DNA from 2 places in the Serratia sp. A07 genome. Region 2 is predicted to be linked to the other one. Evidence: predicted binding sites of a transcription regulator. Region 2 holds the regulator's gene; the other holds the start of a gene.

Region 1 (6,469 bases), on a different contig from region 2:
CAGATCGACGAACCCGCCCTGCGCGAAGGGCTGCCGCTGCGCCAATCCGACTGGGCCGCTTACCTGAACTGGGCGGTGGACGCCTTCAAACTGAACGCCGCCGTGGCGCGGGACGACACCCAGATCCACACCCACATGTGTTACTGCGAGTTCAACGACATCATGGACTCCATCGCCGCGCTGGACGCCGACGTGATCACCATCGAGACCTCGCGTTCCGATATGGATCTGCTGGAAGCCTTCAAAGAGTTCGAATACCCGAACGAAATCGGGCCGGGCGTCTACGATATCCACTCGCCGAACGTGCCGAGCGTGGAATGGATTGAAGCGCTGCTGCGTAAAGCGGCGCAGAACATCCCGGCGGAACGCCTGTGGGTTAACCCGGATTGCGGCCTGAAAACCCGCGGCTGGCCGGAAACCCGACAGTCGCTGGCCAACATGGTATTGGCGGCACAGCGCCTGCGCGAGCACGCGTGATGCCGTGCGGCGGATAAACCGCCGCTTATAGATTTACTGGTGTGATGATTGGGCGCTTCGGCGCCCTTTTTTATGCGCGGGAAATTATTTGACGCCGTGCTGGGCGAACCATGCCAGCATGCGCTGCCAGCCGTCTTGCGCCGCTTCGGCGTTGTAGCTGGGGCGATAGTCGGCGTTGAACGCATGCCCGACTTCGGGATACACCACGATTTCGGCCTCGGCGTTGGCGGCGCGGATCGCCTGACGCATGGTTTCCACCGTCTCCAGCGGGATGCCGCTGTCCTGCCCGCCATACAGCCCCAGCACCGGCGCCGACAGTTGGGTGGCGACGTCGACCGGCTGCTTCGGTGAATTCAGCGTTTTCTCGCCGACCAGTTTGCCGTACCAGGCGACCGCCGCCTTCAACTGCGGGTTATGCGCCGCGTACAGCCAGGTGATGCGGCCACCCCAGCAAAAACCGGTGATCGCCAGCTTGCCTGCGTCGCCGCCGTGGCGGATAGCCCAGTGCGCGGCGTGATCCAGATCCGACAGCACCTGACGATCCGGCACCTTGGTGACCAACTGCTGGAACAGCTCGCCGATATCGGTGTAGTCGTTGGCGTCGCCCTGGCGGAAATAGAGCTCGGGCGCGATCGCCAGATAGCCCTGCTTGGCCAGGCGGCGGCACAGATCCTGAATATGTTCATGGACGCCGAAGATTTCCTGCACCACCAGCACGATGGGGAAAGGGCCGCTCTGGTCGGCGGGTTTGGCGACGTAGGCCGGCAGCGCGTCGCCCTGAGAAGGGATGGTCGTTTGCCCGGCGTGAATGCCCTGTTCGTCGGTGATAATCGCGGAGGCGGCCAACGGCGCGGCGGCCGGGGCGAATCCCCCCTGAGCCTGTTCTAATGTCATCACATGTTCGGTTTTCATTGCGGTCTCCGTGCAATAGAAAAAAGCGCTGAGATTAACTATAGGAAAGATTACCCATTATTGGCGCTGCGTGGCGCACTTTCGGACAAGTTGATAAAAAACGGCTAATTATCTGGCTTTGCGGCATTTTTAAGCGCTTTTTATCATGTTATTACGCGTTTTGCCCTGCGTAAGTGCCATAAGGTGCGTTAGAGGGCTTCTTTGTCCCTAAGCAACCGATAAGATGGGGTTATTTTGGATTGATCAGCTAAATAGTTTCAGCCGGCAACCAACGGCAGAGGGCGGCAAGATTTGTCGGCTAGACTGAGGTATAGCGGTGCGCTCTGGGGGCGTTACAGTGCTTTTTTGTGATAAAAATCACAAAAAATATGTAGCATGTAATTTGTTTCTCTTTTCATAGTGACTATCGTCACGAAATTAAGCGGCGATTTTCAGTAGAGTGCTTTTTTGTTCCTCCCAATAAACATGATCCATGAGGAGTCTCGTATGTCTCAGTCTGACGTGTTTCATCTCGGCCTCACCAAGAACGATTTACAAGGGGCCCAGCTTGCCATCGTGCCGGGCGATCCGCAGCGCGTAGAGAAGATTGCCAAGCTGATGGAAAATCCGGTGCATCTGGCCTCCCATCGTGAATTCACTACCTGGCGCGCGGAGCTGGACGGCAAGGCGGTGATCGTCTGTTCTACCGGTATCGGCGGCCCGTCTACCTCTATCGCGGTGGAAGAGCTGGCGCAACTGGGCATTCGCACCTTCCTGCGCATCGGCACCACCGGCGCCATTCAGGCGAACATCAACGTCGGTGACGTGCTGGTCACCACGGCGGCGGTACGCCTCGACGGCGCCAGCCTGCACTTTGCGCCGATGGAGTTCCCGGCAGTCGCTGACTTCGCCTGCACCACCGCGCTGGTGGAAGCGGCCAAGGCCAGTGGCGCTACCACGCACATCGGCGTGACCGCCTCCTCCGATACCTTCTATCCGGGCCAGGAGCGTTACGACACTTACTCCGGCCGCGTGGTCAGCCGCTTCAAAGGCTCGATGGAAGAGTGGCAGGCGATGGGCGTGATGAACTATGAAATGGAATCCGCCACGCTGTTGACTATGTGCGCCAGCCAGGGCCTGCGTGCCGGCATGGTGGCTGGGGTGATCGTCAACCGCACCCAGCAAGAGATCCCGAACGCCGAGACCATGAAAAACACCGAAAGCAAAGCGGTGCAGATCGTGGTGGACGCCGCCCGCCGCCTGCTGTAATCGCCTTTCCCCCAGCGGGCCGCCGACGCGGCCCGTTTTTCCATTCGCGGCGAATCTGTTACGGTGATACTCCTCAGCGCTGCGCCGATGGCCGCCGCGCGTTGTCATAACAAAAACAACGAGGACGTTTATGACCGCCCAGATCCTGCTTCATCCTTCGCTCGCGCCGCTCGACGGCGGCATCAATTTCCGCGACTTCGGCGGCAACGGCGTGGCCGACGGGCGCCGCATCAAGCGCGGCCTGCTGTTCCGCTCCGGTTCCCTCGAGCGGCTGACGGAAAACGACTGCACCTTTCTCGCCGGCGTGCCGGTGCGCTCGGTGCTGGACTACCGCGATGCCGACGAGGTGCAGGCCAAGCCGGATATTCTGTGGAATGGCGCCGATTATCACCACGTGCCGGCCAACCCGCTGAGCAGCGAAGTCAACGCCAACCTGGAGAAGCTCACCAACGAGACGCTGGCCGCCTTCGACGCCCGCGCGTTCATGCTGGAACTGTATCGCCGCCTGCCGTTCGGCAATGCGGCCTATCAGCGGCTGGCGCAGCTGTTGAGCAATCCTGGCGGCGGCGCCATCGTGCAGCACTGCGCGGTCGGCAAGGATCGCACCGGGGTCGGTTCGGCACTGGTGCTGTTTGCGCTGGGGGCCGACGAAGCGACGGTGCTGGAAGACTATCTGCTGACCGAAACCACGCTGGCCACTTTCCGCGAGCAGATGCTGGATCAGCTGTCTATCAAGCTGAATGCGGCGGCGCTGGAGCAATTCGCCTACGTGCTCAGCGCGCGCGAGGAGTTCCTGATGACGGCGTTGGGCTGCATCCGTCAGCAATACGGTTCCACCGACCGCTGGCTGGAAGCGGAATACGGCCTGGGCGCAGCCCAGCGCGAAGCGCTGCAGGCGTTCTACCTCGAGTAAATCGCCGCGCGTTTAGCCGGGGTTTAACTCGCCCCGGCCTATCCTAGGCGGCGAATTATCGCGTATCAGGAGCCCCGCATTGAGCCTCAATGACGTTATCAACTGGGTCAGCGACGTCGTGCGTCAGCACGAAGGCTGGGCCATTCCCATCATCTTTTTCCTGGCGTTCGGCGAGTCGCTGGCGTTTTTGTCGCTGCTGCTGCCGGCCACGGTGATCCTGCTGGCGCTGGGCGCGCTGATCGGCGAAAGCGGCATCGCCTTTTGGCCGATTTGGGCCGCTGCCGCCGTCGGGGCGTTTTTCGGCGACTGGCTCTCTTACTGGATCGGCTATCACTATCAGGACCGGGTGGCGCATATGTGGCCGCTGTCGCGCAATCCGCAGCTGCTGGCGCGCGGCCACGCGTTCTTTGAACGCTGGGGCGTGCTGGGCATCTTCATCGGCCGCTTTTTCGGCCCGCTGCGCGCCGTGGTGCCGCTGGTGGGCGGCATTTGCGGCATGCCGCAGCGTTATTTCCAGTTAGCCAACGTCACGTCGGCGATGATCTGGGCGTTCGGCATTCTGGCGCCGGGGGCATTCGGCATCAAGTGGCTCAGCCAGTGGCTGGGCTGATTTCTCGCTAAATTGCGCAGCGCCGCGCAATATTGTGCGCGGCGGGCAAAATCAGGCTGGACATCCATACAGGCTCCCCTTAACGTGACGGGCAATGGGCGTGCGAAACGCCGGAACGGCAAGGTGCAACAGGAGGCAGGGTGGATACCAGTCTGATTTATGGGATTGGCGGCGTAACGATCGGCATGCTGTTGGGGTGGTTGATCGCCAGTCTGCGGGTACAACAGACGAATGCGCAGCATGAAACCGAGCTGCGGTTGCTGGAGCAAGCGTTGCAGCAGGCGCAGCAGGAAACGGCGGCGCGGCAGGAGGCTCTGCAGCGCCACGAGCAGCAGCTGCGGCAGAGCGAGCTGGAGCTGCGTAACCTGCACAGCCAGCTGGCGGCCGGGCATGAAAAGCTTCAACAGCTCAACCATTGGCGCAACGAATGCGAATTGCTCAACCAGGAGCTGCGCGCCCAGCGCGAGGTTAACAGCGCGCAGGAGGCCGAGCTGCGCGAAGTCACCATCCGTCTGGAAGAGACGCGCATGGCGGCGGAGGAGAAGCAGCGCCTGCTTATCAACAGCGAACAACGCCTCACCACCCAGTTTGAAAACCTCGCCAACCGCATTTTTGAACACAGCGGCCGCAAGGTGGACGAGCAAAATAAGCAAAGCTTGGATCGGTTGCTGCTGCCGCTGCGTGAACAGCTGGACGGTTTCCGCCGTCAGGTGCAGGACAGCTTTGGTCAGGAGGCGCGGGAACGTCACACGCTGACGCACGAAATACGTAATCTGCAGCAGTTGAACGCACAGATGGCGCGCGAGGCCATTAACCTCACCAAGGCGCTTAAAGGCGACAACAAAACGCAGGGCAACTGGGGCGAAGTGGTGCTGAGCCGGGTGCTGGAGGCCTCCGGCCTGCGCGAAGGGCACGAGTATGAAACGCAGGTCAACGTGCGGGTGGATCACCAGAGCCGCATGCAGCCCGATGTGATCGTGCGCCTGCCGCAGGGCAAGGACGTGGTGATCGACGCTAAGATGTCGCTGATCGCCTACGAGCGCTATTTCAACGGTGAAGACGAGGTGGAGCGCGAAGCGGCGCTGAGCGAACATATCGCCTCGCTGCGCGGCCACATTCGCATGCTGGGCCGCAAGGACTATCAGCAGCTGCCGGGGCTGCGCTCGCTGGACTATGTGCTGATGTTCATTCCGGTCGAGCCCGCCTTCCTGCTGGCTATCGATCGCGAGCCGGAGCTGATCAGCGAAGCGCTCAAGCACAACATCATGCTGGTCAGCCCGACCACGTTGCTGGTGGCGCTGCGCACTATCACCAACCTGTGGCGCTATGAGCATCAAAGTCAGAACGCCCAGCGCATCGCCGATCGCGCGGCGAAACTGTATGACAAGATGCGGCTGTTCGTGGACGATATGTCCGCGCTGGGGCAGAGCCTGGACAAAGCGCAGGGCAGTTATCGTCAGGCGATGAACAAACTGAGCGAAGGCCGTGGTAACCTTATCGGCCAAATTGAAGGTTTCCGCGCGTTGGGGGTTGAGGTCAAACGGCCGATCAACCCGCTGCTGGCGCAGCAAGCCGGCGCGCAACACGATGAAGCGGAAGAGGCGAACGACGATGATGTCGCCGCGCTGCCGCAGACGAAAGACGATGACGATACCGCCGGGGAACCGGGCTTCGTTTCGCACGGCTGAGGCCGTGGCGAGGTGGGGTATTCCCCAGGCTTCTGGTACACTCATCCACACAAAATTGACTGAATAGCAGGCAGGACAATGGCAGATCAACCGCAGGAAACCACCGATTTCGGTTTTCGCACCGTCGCTAGAGACGAAAAACAGGCCATGGTGGCGGACGTTTTTCATTCGGTAGCGGCAAAGTATGACGTGATGAACGACCTGATGTCGTTCGGCATCCACCGTATCTGGAAGCGTTTCACCATTGACTGCAGCGGCGTGCGCCGTGGGCAGCGCGTGCTGGATCTGGCCGGCGGTACCGGCGATCTGGCGGCCAAGTTCTCCCGCATGGTCGGCGAGCAGGGGCAGGTGGTGCTGGCGGACATCAACGATTCGATGCTGAAGATGGGACGCGAGAAGCTGCGCGATCGCGGCATCGTCGGCAACATCAATTACGTGCAGGCCAACGCCGAAGCGCTGCCGTTCCCGGACAATTACTTCGATTGCATCACCATCTCCTTTGGCCTGCGCAACGTCACCGACAAAGACAAAGCGCTACGCTCGATGTTCCGCGTGCTGAAGCCGGGTGGCCGCCTGCTGGTGCTGGAATTCTCCAAGCCGCTGCTGGCGCCGCTGAGCAAA
Region 2 (6,469 bases):
AGCGGCGCCATTCGGGTGGAGGTGAAAGACGAGCAGAAATTTGCGCTGGCCGACGCCCAGCGGGCGCACCAAGTGCTGGAAAGCCGCGGCACCAGCGGCTCCAGCCTGCTGATCCCCTAATTGCCGCAAAAGAAAAGGGCTCCTTACGGAGCCCTTTCTGTTACTGCGTTTTGTAGGGGTAGAGCAGAGTCCGCCAGAGACAGGGGGTTGCTTCAGCAACACGAATTTTGGTTGTCTCTCACGGTGATGAAATCGGTCGCATCACTGCATCGACAAACATCCTAACAGCCCCGTCCGGCAAAAAACACGCTTTATGTGCCACATCGCGCGGCAAAACTGCCAAGCTGTGATCGCTGCCGCATTAGCGGGGCGGCAAGTTGTGCAAGTTTCATCGCGACTGACTGATTATTCAGCAAAAAATCAGTAACGTCTGGCCTGCGGTTTCTGCATCGACCGGTAAATCCATACCCCGACGACCGCCAAAATCAGCCACGGCAGCAGCTTGATGACCACCGCGAACAACCCGCCCAACAGCATGAACGCCGCCGCCACCAACAGCGCAGCGAAGATCCCCAGCAGCGAGATGCCGGTCACCATCAGCATCACCACAAAGCCAATGAGAAAGAAGATTTCCAACATGATTGCTCCTTTGCAATACAACGTATCTGCTGAGGGAATTACAAGAAGCGTGCCAGAATGGCGGAAGGGCTAACCTATTGAAAAGATGGGGCAGGCATCCGGCAACGCGCCGAATGCCTGGTGAAAAAGACTAACTGTTAGTCAAAATTTTTGTGGGTTACGCCATTTCCACACGCGGCTGACGCACCAGCGCCAGCGCCTGCTCCACCACCCGCGCATCGGCGCCCGGCTTGTGGGCGTTCTCGCTCAGGTGGCGACGCCACTGGCGCGCGCCCGGCACGCCCTGGAACAAACCGAGGATGTGGCGGGTGATGTGGCCGAGATAGGTGCCGCTGGACAGCTCGCGTTCGATGTACGGATACAGTGCTTCGACGATCGCCACGCTGTCCGGCACTGCGGTCTGCGCGCCGAACAGTTCGCTGTCGACCTGCGCCAGGATGCCCGGATTCTGGTACGCCTCGCGCCCCATCATCACGCCGTCCAGATGCTGCAGATGCTGCTGCGCCTCTTCCAGCGTTTTCACCCCGCCGTTGATGGCGATGGTCAGCGCCGGGAAATCCCGCTTCAGCTGATAAACGCGCGGGTAGTCCAGCGGCGGCACTTCGCGGTTCTCTTTCGGGCTGAGGCCGGAGAGCCAGGCCTTGCGCGCGTGGATGGTGAACATGTCGCACTCGCCGCGCCCGGCGACGGTTTGGATAAAGTCGCACAGGAAGGCGTAGCTGTCCTGATCGTCGATGCCGATGCGGGTCTTCACCGTCACCGGGATCGACACCACGTCGCGCATCGCCTTGATGCAGTCGGCGACCAGCGTCGCCTGCCCCATCAAACAGGCACCGAACATGCCGTTTTGCACGCGATCGGACGGGCAGCCGACGTTGAGGTTAATCTCGTCGTAACCGCGCTGCTCCGCCAGTTTGGCGCAGTGCGCCAACGCGGCCGGATCGCTGCCGCCCAGCTGCAGCGCCACCGGATGCTCTTCTTCGCTGTAGGCCAGGTAGTCGCCCTTGCCGTAAATGATCGCGCCGGTGGTCACCATTTCGGTGTACAGCAGCGTTTCCTTGGTCAGCAGGCGGTGGAAGTAACGGCAATGACGATCGGTCCAGTCGAGCATCGGCGCGATGGAGAAACGATTGGCGGCGTAGGTTGGGGCGTGGTTGTCTTTCGTCATGCTGAGTTACTGGCTACCTGAGTCTGTCTGGGTTTAACGAACGGCGCGCGGCCGCAAACGGCTATTATAACGACAATCGGCGCCGTTGGGAAAATCGCCTTCGTTTCCCCCCTATTCCAACGTGCGGATAACCCGGCACGGCTGCCCCAGCGCCAGCACATTGGCCGGGATGTCGCCGGTCACGATGCTGCCCGCGCCGATAGTCGTGCCGTCGCCGATGGTCACTCCCGGCAAGATCACCACGTTACCGCCGATCCATACGTTGCTGCCGATGGACACCGGCTGCGCCGAGGTGCGGAAAGGAAAGGTCGGGTCGCCGGTAAAGCGTTCGCCGGCCTTCAGCGGGTGGCTCGGCGTGTAGATTTGCACGTTGGGGCCGATCAGCGTGTTGTCGCCGATGGTGATGGTATTGCAGTCGAGGAACACCGCATTGACGTTGATAAAACAGTTTTTACCGATGCGGACATGTTGCCCGTAGTCGCACCAGAACGGCGTTTCGATCCAGCTCGCCTCGCCCCAGGCGCCGAACAGTTCGCCGAGCAGGCGGTTTTTCTCGTCCGCCTGATGCGAATCCAGCGTCCCCAGGCTTTTGGTCAACGCCCTGGCCCGATGGTACATCGCAATCAGTTCTTCATCGCGGCTGTTGTACTCCAGGCCGCTTAACAGCTTCTCTCTTTCCGTCATCACACAAGGCTCCTGTTCGTCACGCGGGTGAAGCGCGTTATACCGCTCTCGCCAGCGGCTCTCCAGCGCTAAAATCGGCAACGTTGATTTGCCGCCCGGCGGAGGGGAAAAGTTGTGATGCATCTCTCTTTTAGCGCACTCAGCGCGCCTTTCCCTGCGCAATCCTCAGGGGAAAAGGGGGCAACTCTCGGCGATTCGCCGTAATCATGGTAAAATCGGCTTTTTTACGTACCGGGATATTTGCGATGAACTCAACCACCCAGGAAAAGCTGCTGGCGCAGGCGGAACGCCTCTGCCAACAACGCAATGTGCGATTGACGCCGCAACGGCTGGAAGTGCTGCGTCTGATGACCCAGCAACCCGGTGCAATCAGCGCTTATGACCTGCTCGATCTGCTGCGCGTCGCCGAACCGCAGGCCAAGCCGCCGACGGTCTATCGCGCGCTGGATTTTCTGCTGGAGCAAGGGTTTATCCATAGAGTGGAATCCGCCAACAGCTACGTGCTGTGCCACCACTTCGAACAGCCGATGCACACGTCCGCACTGTTTATCTGCGACCGCTGCGGCCAGGTGACCGAACGCACTACCGAAGGCGTAGAGGAAACGCTGCAGAAGCTGGCGCAGGAGGCCGGATTTGCGCTGCGTCACAGCGTGGTGGAAGCGCACGGCCTGTGCGCCGGCTGCGTGGAGGTTGAGGCATGCGACAGCAAGCATGACTGCGCCGAACACGATCACAGCATCGCCATCAAGAAGAAGTAACACGAAGTCAGGTACCTCCCTGTACCTGCGGCCGGGGCGCCAGAGGATGAGAGCGACGCCGGCCTGCGCTGGGCAAGCCGCCTTCAATGGCGGCCCTGCAAATTACCAGCGGTGTTTGGTGTGATCTTCCCAGGCTTTCACCTCTTTCTCGGCCGCCTCTTTCTGGTAACCGTAGCGCTCCTGGATTTTGCCGACCAGCTGTTCGCGTTTCCCTTCGATGACCGTCAGATCGTCATCGGTCAGCTTGCCCCATTTTTCCTTCACTTTGCCTTTAAGCTGCTTCCAGTTACCGTCGGCTTGATCTTTATTCATAGTCTCTCCGTTAACCTGTGGTGAATCAGTGATCCCTGTCGCCGGCCGGGGTTAACCAGAAATTTTTCTGGCCGATACGCCCTTCACCTTAAGGAATATCGCTCCCCTTCATTCGCCAGCCACATGATTCATTCTAGTTAAAAATGGAAATAAAAAAGCCATATGACAGAATAAAAAACCATTAAGAAATGAAATAAACATAAAAAACGCCAAAAAACAATGAGCTAAGCCGGGCAGAACCAGGCTGGAAACATGTAAGCAAACATGAACAAAAACATAAGACAAATTAATAATTAACCCAACAAAGCGCACGGTTTAGCGTGCGGCAAACCAGCTGCCGCGCACCTGATGGCGGTGCCAAATCCAGCCCAGTGCCAGACCGCGCAGCGCCAGAAACACCGCCAGCGCCAGCCAGAGTCCGTGGTTGCCAAGCAGCGGCACGCTGAACAGCGCCAGACCGTATCCCGCCGCAGCCACCGCCATGCTGTTGCGCATCTCGGCACCGCGCGTGGCACCGATAAACATGCCGTCCAGCAAATAGCACCACACTCCGACCAGCGGCAGGATGACCTGCCACGGTAAATAGTGGGCGGCCAACGCACGCAGCTCCGGCAAGGAGGTCAACGCCGCCACGATCTGCTGGCCGGTAACGGCATACGCCAGGGCGAAGGCCAGCGCGACCAGCCCTGCCTGCCTGCAGGCCGCGTGCCACACCTTGCGCAGCTGGCTGTCGTCCCGGGCACCGTAGGCGTGGCCCGAATGGGCCTCCACCGCATAAGCGAAGCCGTCGAGCGCATAGGCGGTGAACGTCAGCAGATTCATCAATACCGCGTTGACCGCCACCACGTCGCTTCCCAGGCGAGCGCCGAAGATGGTCAGCGACGCAAAGCACAGTTGCAGCAGCAATGAACGCAACATGATGTCGCGGTTAAGCGCCAGCAGCCGACGCAGATCGCCACGCCAGGCCTGGCGCAGCATCGGCAGGGTGATACCGCGCAGGCGCATCACCCGCCACGCCAGCCACAGGCCGAGCAGCAGCGTGGCGTATTCGGCGATGGCGGTTGCCGCCGCCGCCCCTCGCACGTTCCAGCCCAGGCCCATCACCAGCCAGATATCCAGCACGATGTTCAGCAGGTTGCCGACGATCAGCAGGATCACCGGCGCACGCACGTACTGCACGCCGAGCAACCAGCCCAGTAGCACCAGATTAGCCAGCGCCGCCGGCGCGCTCAGCCAACGGATCTCAAGAAAACGCCGCGCCTGTTCCAGCACCTCGCCATTGCCACCGACGATCCGCAGCGCCAGTTCGATCAGTGGATAGCGCAACAGGACGATCGCCCCCCCGGCCAGCAGCGCCAGCAGCAACGGCTGCATAAAGGCGCGCGCCAGCGCCTGCGGGTTTTGTGCCCCCAGCGCCTGCGCCGCCAGGCCGGTGGTGCTCATGCGCAGGAACAACAGCAGCATGAACAGGAAGCTGGTCGCCACCGCGCCAATCGCGACGCCCCCCAGATAGATCGGGCTGTCGAGGTGGCCGATCACCGCGGTGTCCACCAGCCCGAGCAGCGGTACGGTGATATTGGAGAAAATCATCGGCAAAGCCAGGCGCCACAGGGCTTTATCGGTGTCGCTGGTGAAGGCGGAAATCAAGCGCATGATGAAATGTTCCCGTAGCAGTGGCGAAGGGCAAGGTCAGAAACAAAAACGCCCCAGAACAGGGGCGATTGATACAAGGGGTGGCACTGAGGGTGCGGCGATTAGATCCAGTCGCCGTTGCGTATCACGCCGACCGCCAGCCCTTCGATAGTGAAATTCTGCTGGCGCAGATCGACCACGATCGGTTGGAATTCGTTGTTCTCCGGCAGCAACTCGACCACGTTGCCATGTTTTTTCAGGCGTTTGACCGTCACTTCGTCTTCGATGCGCGCCACCACGACCTGGCCGTTGCGCACGTCTTGCGTTTTGTGCACCGCCAGCAGATCGCCGTCCAGAATGCCGATGTCGCGCATCGACATGCCGTTCACCCGCAGCAGGAAATCGGCGCTCGGCTTAAACAGGGAAGGATCCACCTGGTAGTGCCCTTCGATGTGCTGCTGCGCCAACAGCGGCTCGCCGGCGGCGACGCGGCCGATCAGCGGCAGCCCCTCTTCTTCTTCCATCAGCAGGCGGATACCGCGCGACGCACCGGAGACGATTTCGATCACGCCTTTGCGTGCCAGCGCCTTCAGGTGCTCTTCGGCGGCGTTAGGCGAACGGAACCCCAGACGCATCGCGATCTCGGCACGCGTTGGCGGCATGCCCGTTTGCGAAATATGATCGCGAATCAGATCGTAGACCTCTTGCTGTCTGGTAGTTAGTGCTTTCATTCCGCCCCCTGTTTGTTTATACAGTCTTGCTGTGAGTATATACAGGTAAGCGCGGATTGGGAACCGAAGAATAAATAAAAATCAGTCAGTAGGCGCCTTTCGTCAGCCAAAATGCTGCCACAAGACCGTGCCCCAAACGAACAGCGCCAGTACGATCGCCAGCGACACCGCCGCCGACCCCATGTCCTTGGCCCGTCCGGACAGCTCATGGTGTTCGCTGCCGATGCGATCCACCACCGCCTCGATCGCGCTGTTCAGGATCTCGACGATCATCACCAGCGCTACCGATCCGATCAATAAAATGCGCGCTATCGCACCCACATCCAGCCAGACTGCCAGTATGATAGCCAAGAGGGTGACCACCAGTTCCTGTCGGAACGCCGCCTCGTGTTGCCAGGCGGCGGAAAGCCCTTTATAGGAATAGCCGGCGGCCTTGATGATGCGGGTCAGTCCGGTTGCTTGGTTTGCCATGTTTTCGTGCCTTTCTCAGAGGTCGGTCATAATAACAAGAGTCTAGAACAGTCCGCGCTGACGGCTCTCGGTTT

What was found. Region 2 encodes LexA, which represses DNA repair genes until DNA is damaged. Its sites were predicted from a motif close to TNCTGTATGTACATACAGNA; they were not measured.
Region 1: rmuC (DNA recombination protein RmuC) is a predicted target of LexA. The motif match lies at 4,215-4,234, and genes of this name have one in related genera.

The regions. Positions count from the first base shown of each region.
Region 1 covers NZ_JBZXDO010000012.1:117,062-123,530, forward strand. Annotated here, with positions in the region: gene metE (5-methyltetrahydropteroyltriglutamate--homocysteine S-methyltransferase) at 1-477, shown strand, start outside; gene AC4PR2_RS14470 (dienelactone hydrolase family protein) at 562-1,389, opposite strand; gene udp (uridine phosphorylase) at 1,876-2,637, shown strand; gene AC4PR2_RS14480 (tyrosine-protein phosphatase) at 2,768-3,550, shown strand; gene AC4PR2_RS14485 (DedA family protein) at 3,630-4,160, shown strand; gene rmuC (DNA recombination protein RmuC) at 4,301-5,848, shown strand; gene ubiE (bifunctional demethylmenaquinone methyltransferase/2-methoxy-6-polyprenyl-1,4-benzoquinol methylase UbiE) at 5,927-6,469, shown strand, end outside.
Region 2 covers NZ_JBZXDO010000022.1:55,867-62,335, reverse strand. Annotated here, with positions in the region: gene AC4PR2_RS19405 (quinone oxidoreductase) at 1-120, shown strand, start outside; gene pspG (envelope stress response protein PspG) at 421-639, opposite strand; gene dusA (tRNA dihydrouridine(20/20a) synthase DusA) at 797-1,807, opposite strand; gene AC4PR2_RS19390 (sugar O-acetyltransferase) at 1,919-2,491, opposite strand; gene zur (zinc uptake transcriptional repressor Zur) at 2,737-3,249, shown strand; gene AC4PR2_RS19380 (CsbD family protein) at 3,352-3,561, opposite strand; gene dinF (MATE family efflux transporter DinF) at 3,877-5,214, opposite strand; gene lexA (transcriptional repressor LexA) at 5,316-5,924, opposite strand; gene AC4PR2_RS19365 (diacylglycerol kinase) at 6,027-6,395, opposite strand.